Regions from separate parts of the Xenorhabdus siamensis genome, predicted to be linked through region 2. Evidence: predicted binding sites of a transcription regulator. Region 2 holds the regulator's gene; each other region holds the start of a gene.
What was found. Region 2 encodes PurR, which represses purine synthesis genes. Its sites were predicted from a motif close to CANGCAAACGTTTGCNTG; they were not measured.
Positions count from the first base shown of each region.

Region 1: the regulator PurR is predicted to act here: its motif matches at 1,470-1,487, upstream of AAC852_RS05320 (nucleobase:cation symporter-2 family protein).
Region 3: the regulator PurR is predicted to act here: its motif matches at 2,019-2,036, upstream of purH (bifunctional phosphoribosylaminoimidazolecarboxamide formyltransferase/IMP cyclohydrolase).
Region 4: the regulator PurR is predicted to act here: its motif matches at 1,840-1,857, upstream of purE (5-(carboxyamino)imidazole ribonucleotide mutase).

Region 1 covers NZ_JBBMXE010000005.1:308,070-311,285, forward strand. The annotation lists gene AAC852_RS05320 (nucleobase:cation symporter-2 family protein) at 27-1,418, opposite strand; gene gltS (sodium/glutamate symporter) at 1,660-2,871, shown strand; gene recG (ATP-dependent DNA helicase RecG) at 2,973-3,216, opposite strand, start outside.
Region 2 covers NZ_JBBMXE010000007.1:260,783-263,998, forward strand. The annotation lists gene sodB (superoxide dismutase [Fe]) at 1-374, shown strand, start outside; gene purR (HTH-type transcriptional repressor PurR) at 907-1,932, shown strand; gene punR (DNA-binding transcriptional activator PunR) at 1,936-2,844, opposite strand; gene punC (purine nucleoside transporter PunC) at 2,968-3,216, shown strand, end outside.
Region 3 covers NZ_JBBMXE010000005.1:477,899-481,114, forward strand. The annotation lists gene purD (phosphoribosylamine--glycine ligase) at 1-320, opposite strand, end outside; gene purH (bifunctional phosphoribosylaminoimidazolecarboxamide formyltransferase/IMP cyclohydrolase) at 351-1,940, opposite strand; rRNA gene AAC852_RS06015 (16S ribosomal RNA) at 2,466-3,216, shown strand, end outside.
Region 4 covers NZ_JBBMXE010000022.1:36,758-39,973, reverse strand. The annotation lists gene cysS (cysteine--tRNA ligase) at 1-259, opposite strand, end outside; gene ppiB (peptidylprolyl isomerase B) at 542-1,036, shown strand; gene lpxH (UDP-2,3-diacylglucosamine diphosphatase) at 1,078-1,800, shown strand; gene purE (5-(carboxyamino)imidazole ribonucleotide mutase) at 1,945-2,508, shown strand; gene purK (5-(carboxyamino)imidazole ribonucleotide synthase) at 2,505-3,216, shown strand, end outside.

The sequences.
Region 1 (3,216 bases), on a different contig from region 2:
GCGGGAGAAGGAGAGCCAGGCGAAAATTACGACGATTTTTCTTGAGGAAAAATCAGATTTAGGAGAATGGCTGTGAGCCCACCAGCGGCAATGCCAGAAGAAAGCAGATTTCTTACCCATTCAGGTGCATATTGTAAGATCAACGGTTGTTGAGAAACGCCTAACCCCACAGCCAGTGACAAGGCGATGATCATAATGGCACGTCGATTTAATGGTTCACGGGAAACAATTCTGACACCAGATGCGGCAATCGTACCGAACATCACAATAGTCGCGCCACCTAATACCGGTTCAGGAATATGCTGTACAAAACTTGCTACTGCCGGGAACAGCCCTAATAGAATCAGCATGGAAGCAATAATGTAACCGACATAGCGGCTGGCAACACCAGTCAGTTGGATTACTCCATTATTCTGGCCAAAGCAGGAGTTCGGGAATGTATTAAATACAGCAGAAACCATCGAATTGATACCATTTGCCAATACACCTCCCTTAATGCGCCTCATGTACAACGGTCCGCTGACAGGTTGTTCGGAAACATCTGAAGTTGCTGTAATATCACCAATTGTCTCCAGTGACGTCACCATAAAAATCAGGACAAGTGGGATCAACAATTTCCAGTCAAAAGAGAGCCCATAATACAGCGGAGAAGGAACAGTGATAATTGGTTTGTCTTCTGTTGTGGTTGAATGGGGTAGCATCTCCATATACCAAGCGACTAAGTACCCTACTGTCATGGCAATAACCAGAGATGCAATCCGTAAATAGGGATTATGTTGGCGATTCAGCAGTACGATAATGGCAAGAACAATGCCCGCCAGTAAAAGGTTTTCGGGGGCACCAAACGTACCTTGTTGAATAGCGGTATAACCGCCGCCGATAGAAGTTAACCCAACCTGAATCAGTGACAGACCAATAATCATCACAACAATGCCGGAAACTAGAGGTGTGATGATTTTTCTGGCCAGATGCAGTATGCGGGAAAGAAATATCTCAGTGGTTGCTGCAAGCATCAACGTACCAAACAGGGCAGCCATCATTGTTGGAATATCGGCTCCTCCATTTTTCAGGGCCAGGCCACCCATGATAAGAGGAGCTACAAAATTAAAACTGGTTCCTTGAATGGAAAGCAAACCTGAGCCAATTGGCCCCCAGGAACGGATTTGGATAAGTGAGGCCAACCCTGAAGCAAACAGAGACATGCTGATAATGCGTTGTGTATCTTGTTCGGGAAGCCCAAGAGCTTGACAGATCAATATCGCTGGTGTGATGACAGCGACAAACATTGCCAGCAGATGCTGACAGGCGGCAAACAGAGCATGTGGAAGAGGTGGCTTATCTTCCAGACGGTAAATTAATTCGCTACCCGATTTTTCGGGGGTTTCTGATGATGAGTGTTCGTGGGTTGAGGTAACCATGATGTGGAGTTTCGAGTCAACAAAAAACATATTTTATTGATCTGGTTTATAAAAGCAATCGTTTGCGTTAGATTTTACCTATGGGTTATAACTTTATTTCGTCACATTTTTAAATGTTTTATCTTGTGTTTATCAGTAATTTTTTTTCTAATCCAACCCTTACCTGCTCTTGGCGTTTTTATAGGATGATTATAACGTCGCATTAAATTCACATAATTTTAACAATAGATGGGGTACATAAATGTATCATTTGGATATTTATGGCACGCTCGTTGCGGCCACACTTGTTTTGCTCTTGGGAAGAAAACTCGTACAGTCAATTTCATTTTTTGAGAAGTATACGATCCCGGAGCCGGTCGCAGGTGGCTTGCTGGTTGCTTTTGTTCTGCTGATAGTTAAACAGTCCACGGGTTGGGAAGTCGGCTTTGATTTATCCCTCAAAGATCCTCTTATGTTGGCGTTCTTCGCTACTGTAGGCTTAAACGCTAACCTTGCCAGTCTGAAAGCAGGTGGAAAATCCTTGGTAATCTTTATCGTTGTCGTTGTGGGCTTACTGTTGGTGCAAAACACAGTGGGGATTGCATTGGCGAAAATACTTGGGCTTGATCCATTGATGGGGCTGTTGGCTGGTTCAATCACCCTTTCAGGAGGACACGGAACTGGTGCTGCTTGGGGTAAGGTATTTACTGAACGTTATGGTTTTGAGAATGCCACTGAAGTCGCAATGGCATGTGCAACATTTGGTTTAATACTGGGAGGCCTGATTGGTGGCCCTGTTGCCCGTCTGTTGGTAAGAAATAACAAAACACCTGGCCTGGAAGCTGAAGATACTGAAGTTCCGACTGCGTTTGAAAAACCCTATACCGGCCGTTTAATTACACCATTAGTGATGCTCGAAACCATCGCTTTAATATCTATCTGTTTGTTAGCGGGTAGCTATCTTGAAAAGGTTCTGGAAGGTACGCTCTTTTTGCCAACCTTTGTGTGTGTTCTGTTTACCGGGGTGATACTCAGTAATGGCTTGTCCTTGCTTGGTTTTTATCGGGTATTTGACCGGGCAGTGTCAGTGCTAGGTAACGTCAGTTTGTCTCTCTTCCTGGCAATGGCATTGATGAGTCTTAAATTGTGGCAACTGGCGTCCCTTGCGCTACCGATGTTGGTGATCCTTGCTATACAAACAGTGGTTATGGCTCTGTACGCTATTTTCGTCACTTACAGAGTGATGGGTAAAAATTATGATGCGGCGATATTGTCAGCCGGTCACTGTGGTTTTGGTTTGGGTGCCACACCAACGGCGATTGCAAATATGCAGGCGATTACTGACCGCTTTGGGCCATCACATGTGGCGTTTTTGCTCGTACCGATGGTAGGTGCATTCTTTATTGATATCGTTAATTCAGCCGTTATCAAGATTTATCTGTTATTACCAGTATTTCCATCTGTAGCAGGCTAACTTAACTCACCTTTGCTTTTGCCTGATATCTTGGCTAAATATGCCGCTGAAATTATCAGCGGCATATTTTTAATTATCTTATAAGCATGATAACTCATTGATTAGGCATGACTGTATTGCGAACGGTCGGACAGCCAGCGTTCAATCAGTGCTTTGGCATGTTCAGGATAGTGCTGGTGGATATAGCGGGCAATACGTTGCACTTCGGGGAGCATTCCCTGATCCCTTAATAAATCGGCAATCCTAAATTCGACGTTACCAGTCTGACGCGTACCAAGCAGTTCACCTGGTCCTCGAATTTCCAGATCTCTTTGGGCGATGACAAAACCATCATTACTATCCCGT
Region 2 (3,216 bases):
CACAAGTCTGGAACCACACCTTCTATTGGCATAGCCTGTCACCAAATGGTGGTGGTGAACCAACTGGTAAAGTTGCAGAAGCTATCAATAATTCTTTCGGTTCTTTTGCTGAGTTTAAACAGCAACTTACTGATGCAGCACTGAAAAACTTCGGTTCTGGCTGGACATGGCTGGTTAAAAAAGCCGACGGCAGTCTGGCTATCGTCAATACCTCCAACGCAGCAACTCCATTGACTGGTGAAGATAAGCCAGTTCTGACTGTTGACGTATGGGAACATGCCTATTACATCGATTACCGCAATGCACGTCCTCAATATCTGGAGCATTTCTGGGCTCTGGTTAACTGGAAATTTGTGGAAGAAAATCTGGCTTAATTAACCCGCCAGTTAAAATGACAAGGGTAAGTTTTTCCGATCCAACACACTTAATTTCATTTAGTAAGTGCCCCTTGAATAGTGAAAAACTTACCTTTACTTGCCGCTAAAGTAAAACAGACAGCATTTCACCTTGATATGGTTTCCTGACCTTGATTAGATCAGGCAAAGTCCCCCCAGAAAAACAATCATGATTAATGCACTACAAGCGGTCAATAATCCCAATTTCAGATCTGTATCCATAAGCCATCCTCACCATGAAAATTAAGACTCCGCGACACCATAAATTTTGTTTGGCTATTTACCTCAGAGGTTAAAAAAAACCACACTGTGGTATTTAATGCATATACTTTATAGCATTGATTACTACTTTCACTTTTGCGCTAGATCAGACAAAATTCAGGGTTTATCACTAAATTAGTGTCAGTTATCTTCCTATATATAAATATAATACTGGCAAATGATTAACAAAGATCTATATCCAGATGAAGGGTATACAAATTTAGACCTAAGGTCAGGAGTCCTTTTTATCATGGCAACGATTAAAGATGTGGCCAAACGCGCTGGTGTTTCAACCACAACCGTATCCCATGTTATCAATAAAACCCGTTTCGTCGCCGAAGATACAAAGGCCACAGTGTGGGCTGCCATTAAAGAACTGAATTATTCTCCCAGTGCCGTTGCCCGTAGCTTGAAGGTTAATCACACCAAATCTATCGGACTACTGGCAACATCAAGTGAAGCACCTTATTTTGCTGAAATCATTGAGTCTGTCGAAAATAGTTGTTATAGCAAAGGTTATACTTTGATTTTATGTAATTCCCATAACAATCTCGACAAACAAAAAGCTTATCTTGCTATGCTGGCACAAAAACGCGTCGATGGTTTACTGGTTATGTGTTCTGAATATCCCCAACCATTATTGGGAATGCTGGAAGACTATCGCAACATTCCCATGGTAGTCATGGATTGGGGTGAGTCCAGAGGAGATTTCACTGACGCAATTATCGATAATGCCTTCCATGGTGGTTACTTGGCCGGTCGATATCTGATTGAACGTGGTCACCGTGATATTGCTGCTATTCCCGGATCATTGGCCAGAAATACCGGAGGCGGACGTCATCAAGGTTTCCTCAAGGCGTTGAAAGAAGCAAATATCACTATTCGGGAAGAATGGATTGTTCAGGGGGATTTTGAGCCTGAATCTGGTTATCAGGCGATGTATAAAATCTTAAGCCAAAAACACCGCCCTACGGCCGTGTTTTGTGGAGGAGATGTGATGGCGATGGGGGCTATCTGTGCGGCTGACGAGATGGGGTTACGTGTTCCACAAGATATCTCCGTTATTGGTTATGATAATATTCGCAATGCCCGTTATTTCACACCAGCGCTGACAACGATTCATCAGCCTAAAGAGCGTCTGGGGCAGATGGCTTTTTCCACGTTACTTGATAGGATCATTAATAAACGTGAAGATGCACAAACTATCGAAGTCCATCCGCGCCTTGTTGAGCGTCGCTCTGTTGCAGATGGCCCTTTCATTGATTATCGTCGTTAACAATTAATCCTCTTGTAGCCATTCAGCATTGAGTGTTGCACTATCTCCAAGATAATCAAGCAACCAGCTTAATGCAGGTGAATGGCTTTTTTGCGACCATGTCAGGCAACATGGGCTATCAGGTAATGGTTGTTCAAGTTCAAGCAAGCTGAGTTTTCCTCGACGAATAAGCGGCAAAGCACGATGTTTAGGCACCATTCCCACACACAGCCCATCCATCAGACAAGCCAACCCCGCATTCCAATCAGGGACAACTAACCGCCGTTGATTATCCAAAGCCCATGTATTACGCTTGGGCAAATTACGTGAAGTATCTTCAAGGCACAAGCTAGGATAAGCCCTCAATTGGTCATCATTTAATCTTTCTGTTATAGAAGTTAACTCATGCTCAGGGCTGACAACACATAGCCACGGCATAAATCCCATATCCCTGAAACTATATCGTTCCCCGACCGGAGAAGCGCGAGTGGCACCAATAGCAACATCAACGCGCCCATCCACCAGTGCATCCCATACCCCATTAAAAACCTCAGGATAAATAAATAACTCGATATCTGGAAAATGGCGGTAAAAATCCAGAATAAGCTGGCGTGTCCGTTCTGGTTTCACCACTTGATCAACAGCGATACTGAGCTGCCCACGCCAACCATTCGCCACTTGCTGACATTGATGACGAGTATGATACATTTTTTTGATAACAGAACGCGCTTCCTTTACAAAGATAACTCCTGCTCCAGTCAATTCCACATCGCGATGGCGGCGTTCAAATAAGGGCACTGCCAACCATTCTTCAAGTTGTTTTATTGTATAACTGATGGCAGAAGGTACGCGGTGAAGCTCTGATGCAGCTGCACTGAAACTTCCTGTTCTGGCTACAGCATCAACAACTTCCAGAGAATATTCAGACCACATATTTCTTCCTTTTAATTTTTTTCACAGCATTATGCAAATAATACCGTTTCACAAGCAAAAAATACGCCATATAAAATAAGCCATATATTTTCTTATCAATTATCACATCGATTTATTGACACAATGACTACAAATAAAAACCCTGTACCATTTATGTTTTATCTCGCTGGCCTAAGTATGCTTGGCTACTTAGCTATTGATATGTATCTGCCCGCTTTTGATGCCATGGCAAAAGACTTAGGTACATCAGAAGGAGCTATTAGTGCAAGCCTCAGCGTTTTTCTTGCTGGTTTTGCTGTTGCCCAGCTTTTATGGGGGCAATTATCTGATCGTCTGGGAAGAAAACCTGTTCTTCTTACCGGTTTGTCTCTG
Region 3 (3,216 bases), on a different contig from region 2:
AAAGCCTTAGAACCTTCCAGTTGGGCGGCTGCCTTAGTCGGGCCAAAGATTGTCAGCCCTGCCTGTTGAAAAGCATCAACTACACCGATAACCAGAGGGGCTTCTGGCCCTACAATAGTGAGAGCAATATTATGGCCTTGAGCAAAGGCCAATAAACCATCAACATCTGTTGCGGCAATATCTACATTCTTTAGATTCGCTTCCAATGCTGTTCCAGCGTTACCCGGTGCGACATAAACTTGATTTGCCAGCGGAGATTGAGCTGCTTTCCACGCCAGTGCATGTTCCCTTCCGCCACTACCAATAATCAGTACATTCATCAGGTTCTCCTATTATAAAGCTCAGATAGGTTAATGGCGGAAATGACGCATACCAGTAAAAATCATGGCGATGCCATGCTCATCAGCAGCAGCAATCACTTCATCATCACGTATAGAGCCGCCAGGCTGGATCACACAACTCACTTCCACGGCTGCGGCAGCATCAATACCGTCTCGGAACGGGAAAAAAGCATCAGAAGCCATAGCACATCCCTGAACTTTCAGCCCTTCATCGGCTGCCTTAATTCCTGCGATCTTAGCTGAATAAACACGGCTCATCTGGCCTGCACCAATACCGATTGTCATATTATCTTTGGCATAAACAATGGCATTGGATTTAACAAACTTAGCGACTTTCCAGCAGAATAGCGCATCCTGCATTTCTTGTTCTGTTGGTTGACGTTTAGAAACTACCCGTAACTGAGCTTTCGTTACCATACCTAAGTCACGTTCTTGTACCAATAAACCACCATTGACACGTTTGAAATCTAACCCGGCAGCGGGTGAATACCATTCGCCACAGGACAGAACGCGGACATTTTGTTTGGTTGCCAGAATTGGCAAGGCTGCTTCATGAATAGTGGGTGCAATGATGACTTCAACAAACTGACGCTCAATGATAGCTCTGGCAGTATCTGCATCCAGTTCACGGTTAAAGGCAATAATTCCACCAAATGCTGAGGTAGGATCAGTTGTGAATGCACGCTCATAAGCTGTACGGATATTAGTTCCAATCGCAACGCCACAAGGATTGGCATGTTTGACAATCACGCAAGCAGGTTCTGAAAAGGTTTTCACGCACTCCAAAGCGGCATCGGTATCTGCGATATTATTGTAAGAGAGCGATTTGCCTTGTAGTTGTGTGGCTGTAGCAATAGAAGCTTCTTCTATATTCTCTTCTATATAGAAAGCAGCATCCTGATGACTATTCTCACCATAACGCATATCTTGCTTCTTGATGAAGTTCAGATTTAGCGTACGAGGGAATTTACCTGACGGTTGGTCGATTTCACCGTGATAAGCAGGAACCAGTTTGCCAAAATAGTTGGCGATCATGCTGTCATAAGCGGCTGTATGTTCAAATGCTTTAATAGCCAGATCGAAGCGGGTTGATTGAGTCAGAGAATTCTGATGGTTATCCATTTCCTCTATAATCTTATTATAATCCTGGCTATTGACAACAATAGCGACATCTTTATGGTTCTTGGCTGCGGAGCGAACCATGGTCGGGCCGCCAATATCGATATTCTCCACCGCATCTTCCAGAGAGCAATCCGGCTTCGCGACAGTTTGCGCGAAAGGGTAAAGGTTGACGACTACCATATTAATCGGTGCAATCTGGTGTTGCGCCATCACTGCATCATCTTGCCCGCGTCGACCAAGAATGCCGCCATGTACTTTAGGATGAAGTGTTTTCACTCTTCCATCCATCATTTCAGGAAAACCAGTATAGTCGGAAACTTCGGTAACATTCAGACCTGCTTCGGCCAGTAGATGTGCTGTTCCCCCTGTTGAAAGCAGTTCGACACCGCGATTGGATAAGGCCTTAGCAAATTCAACAATACCCGCTTTGTCAGAAACACTCAGCAGGGCACGATGGATTGGACGAAGCTGTTGCATTAGTGTGATCCCTTGGATTTCATCAAACAAGAATGTGCCATTAAAAAATTATGTGGTAATTTTTTCTGCTATGATTGTAACGCAAACGTTTGCGTGATGCTCGATAAATTTTATCGAAATATCCATCTGTTAATAACTTGTGTATAACTTCGTATAAGTCTGGGTTTTGCTGTGTAATTCAGCAAATGATAATTTTTTTCAAAAAAACTATTGTCAGCGCCAGAAAACACCCTATAATGCGCATCCGTTGTCACGACAAACACACAAATAAGTCGGGATGACAGGAGTGACAGGCCACGAAAATAAAGGCTTGACACGCTGAGAGGAAAGCGTAAGATACGCTGCCTCGCAACCCGGAACGTAGGTTCGGTTGCCCATGCTCTTTAACAAATTAATCAGACAATCTGTGTGGGCACTCGCAAGACACCGTCGAAAGCCGAAAGGCAAAAAGATTAAGTCTTGAAGAGTGACTGAACAGTTAATTCATTACGAACTAACAGTTTAATTCTTTGAGCAGCAAACTTTGAATTGAAGAGTTTGATCATGGCTCAGATTGAACGCTGGCGGCAGGCCTAACACATGCAAGTCGGGCGGCAGCGGGGGAAAGCGTGCTTTCCTGCCGGCGAGCGGCGGACGGGTGAGTAATGTCTGGGGATCTGCCCGATGGAGGGGGATAACCACTGGAAACGGTGGCTAATACCGCATAACCTCTGGGGAGCAAAGTGGGGGACCTTCGGGCCTCACGCCATCGGATGAACCCAGATGGGATTAGCTAGTAGGTGGGGTAAGGGCTCACCTAGGCGACGATCCCTAGCTGGTCTGAGAGGATGACCAGCCACACTGGGACTGAGACACGGCCCAGACTCCTACGGGAGGCAGCAGTGGGGAATATTGCACAATGGGCGGCAGCCTGATGCAGCCATGCCGCGTGTATGAAGAAGGCCTTCGGGTTGTAAAGTACTTTCAGCGGGGAGGAAGGCGTGAAGTTGAATACACTTTGCGATTGACGTTACCCGCAGAAGAAGCACCGGCTAACTCCGTGCCAGCAGCCGCGGTAATACGGAGGGTGCAAGCGTTAATCGGAATTACTGGGCGTAAAGCGCACGCAGGCGGTCCATTAAGTTAGATGTGAAATCCCCGGGCTTAACCTGGGAATGGCATCTAAGACTGGTGGGCTAGAGTCTCGTAGAGGGGGGTAGAATTCCACGTGTAGCGGTGAAATGCGTAGAGATGTGGAGGAATACCGGTGGCGAAGGCGGCCCCCTGGACGAAGACT
Region 4 (3,216 bases), on a different contig from region 2:
CTTCACAACTTTCATTATTTTCAATAGCACGCTTGATAATTTTGTCATCTATATCCGTAACATTACGAACATAGGTCAAATCATAGCCTAAATAACGCAGGTAACGGGAAATGACGTCAAAAGCAACAAAGGTTCTGCCATGACCAATATGACACAGATCATAAATGGTGATGCCACACACGTACATGCCCACTTTCCCTTTATGGATCGGCTTAAATTCTTCTTTTTGGCGACTGAGAGTATTGAAAATTTTTAGCATCGGTGGATTTTCCGTAAAAATTGATGTACGTGTAATAAAAAACAAAAGCGAACAAATCCGCTGATTATAGGCTTCCTTATCAGATATATAAATAAACTATAATATGAAAAGCCAAGTCGGCTATTTCACCCTGATATGGTGAGCTTTGCAAGCACTGCGATCTGCCTTGTTCACATGAGATTGCAGAGTACTGACTCAAGATCACAGATATGGTATAAAAGCCCTTGTTCCGAACACCCTAGAATATTAGGGTCAATCAAAACTATTATTAGGATTTCTATTATGGTGACTTTTCATACCAATTTCGGCGATATCGTAATTAATACTTTCGCCGAAAAAGCGCCTGTAACTGTTAAAAATTTCTTGAATTACTGCCGTGAAGGCTTCTATGACAACACTATTTTTCACCGCGTCATCAATGGCTTCATGATTCAAGGTGGTGGTTTTGAACCTGGTATGAAGCAAAAAACGACTCAATCCCCTATCCAGAACGAAGCCAATAATGGCCTGAAGAATAGTCGTGGTACTATCGCAATGGCACGTACCAATGATCCACATTCTGCAACAGCTCAATTTTTCATCAACGTTGTTGATAATGATTTCCTGAATTTCCGCTCAGAACGCCCAGACGGTTGGGGTTACTGTGTATTTGCTGAAGTTGTGGAAGGTATGGATGTAGTTGATAAAATCAAAGGTGTTTCCACTGGCCGCAGCGGTATGCACCAAGATGTACCACACGAAGATGTGATCATTGAACGTGTTACTGTCAGCGAATAATTATTTATACAATATCCAGTTAGAGAATAGTTAATCGTTACATGAGTACACTGTTTATTGCAGACTTGCACCTCAGTGAACAAGAACCGGCAATTACTGCCGGTTTTCTGCGTTTTTTACGTGAGGATGCAATTCATGCCGAAAGACTGTATATCCTCGGTGATTTTTTTGATTACTGGATTGGCGATGATGATCCCAATCCTCTGCATACTGAAATAGCCCAGGCACTTAATACACTGAGACAAAAAGGAGTTTCGTGCTATTTTCTTCATGGTAACCGTGATTTTTTGTTAAGTTCCCGGTTTGCCAAAGAGAGTGGCTTGATTCTGCTGCCGCAAGAAAAGATATTGGAATTATACGGTAAACGTATTCTGATCTTGCACGGTGATACACTCTGCACTGATGACGCAGGTTATCAACAATATCGTAAACGAGTACATACCCCTTGGATCCAGCGGCTGTTTTTACTTCTTCCCTTGTTTATTCGGCTAAAAATTGCAGCCAAAATGCGGGCCGGAAGCCAATATGCTAATAGGCAGAAATCCGAATCAATCATGGATGTCAACCAACAGACTGTTATTGAACATTTTAACCAATATCAGGTTGATTGGATGATCCACGGACATACTCATCGTCCAGCGATCCATGATATCCAAATCAACGGTAAAACCGTGCATCGTGGTGTATTAGGAGCCTGGCATAATCAAGGTTCAATGTTTAAAGTGACAGAGGCATCTATTGAACTGATATTTTTCCCTTTTTGAATTCTCTGATCTTTTTCTAGAAAAATCGGTAAATCAAGCAACGCAAACGTTTTCCTTATGCAATTCGCATGATATGATCCGCCGCCTTACAATATTATTTTGATATTGGTTCTGGTGGACATCCAATACAGGAGCATCTGATTTATGACGGCAAGCCCTGATCCCCAAAAAGCTATTTCCACAACAACGGTTACCTTTACAGCAAATAGGCCACATCATGCCAAAATTGCTATTGTCATGGGGTCAAAGAGTGACTGGGCAACAATGCAACATGCAGCCGATGTTTTAACTTCCCTTGATATTCCTTTCCATGTTGAAATTGTTTCGGCGCACCGAACACCCGATAAACTTTTCCATTTTGCCGAACAGGCGAAAACAAACGGTTTCGATGTAATTATTGCGGGTGCAGGTGGCGCAGCTCATCTGCCGGGAATGCTGGCAGCTAAGACCTTAGTTCCTGTATTGGGTGTCCCTGTGCAGAGTGCTGCTCTGAGTGGTGTTGATAGTCTCTACTCCATCGTCCAAATGCCAAAAGGCATACCAGTTGGTACGCTAGCTATCGGCAAAGCGGGAGCAGCAAATGCAGCATTGTTGGCGGCTCAGGTATTAGCATTACATGATGATGCCCTATTCCAACGTCTGTCAGATTGGCGTCAGGCACAAACTCAGGATGTTTTGGATAACCCAGATCCACGGGAGGATGCATGAAGCCCGTTTGTGTATTGGGAAATGGTCAGTTAGGCAGAATGCTACGTCAAGCCGGTGAACCATTGGGAATAGCAGTCTATCCGATTGGGCTGAATGCTGAACCAGAATCTGTTCCCTATCAGAGCAGTATCATCACCGCTGAAATTGAACGTTGGCCTGAGACAGACTTAACCCGTGAACTCGCTCACCACAATGCTTTTATTAACCGTGATATTTTTCCTCAACTGGCTGATCGCCTACCACAAAAGCAACTCCTGGATAATCTTGGGTTAGCGACAGCTCCGTGGAAGTTATTAGCTGATACCAGCCAATGGCCGCAGTTGTTTAACGAGTTAGGTGATTTCATTATCGTTAAACGCCGTACAGGAGGTTATGATGGCCGGGGTCAATGGCGTATCCGACCGGGTGATGAAGCTGCATTGCCGCCCGAAATTTACGGTGAATGTATTGTGGAGCAAGGTATTCCATTTTCAGGGGAAGTTTCACTGGTTGGTGCCCGTAACGCTCAGGGTAAATCGGTATTTTATCCACTGACCCATAATCTACATCAGGAAGGTATCTTACGTACAAGTGTTGCCTTGCCAAATGCACATCATCAATTACAACAACAAGCAGAAAAAATGCTGTCCATCATCATGGATCATCTGAATTATATTGGTGTCATGGCAATGGAGTGCTTTATTGTTGGTAATGATTTGCTGATTAATG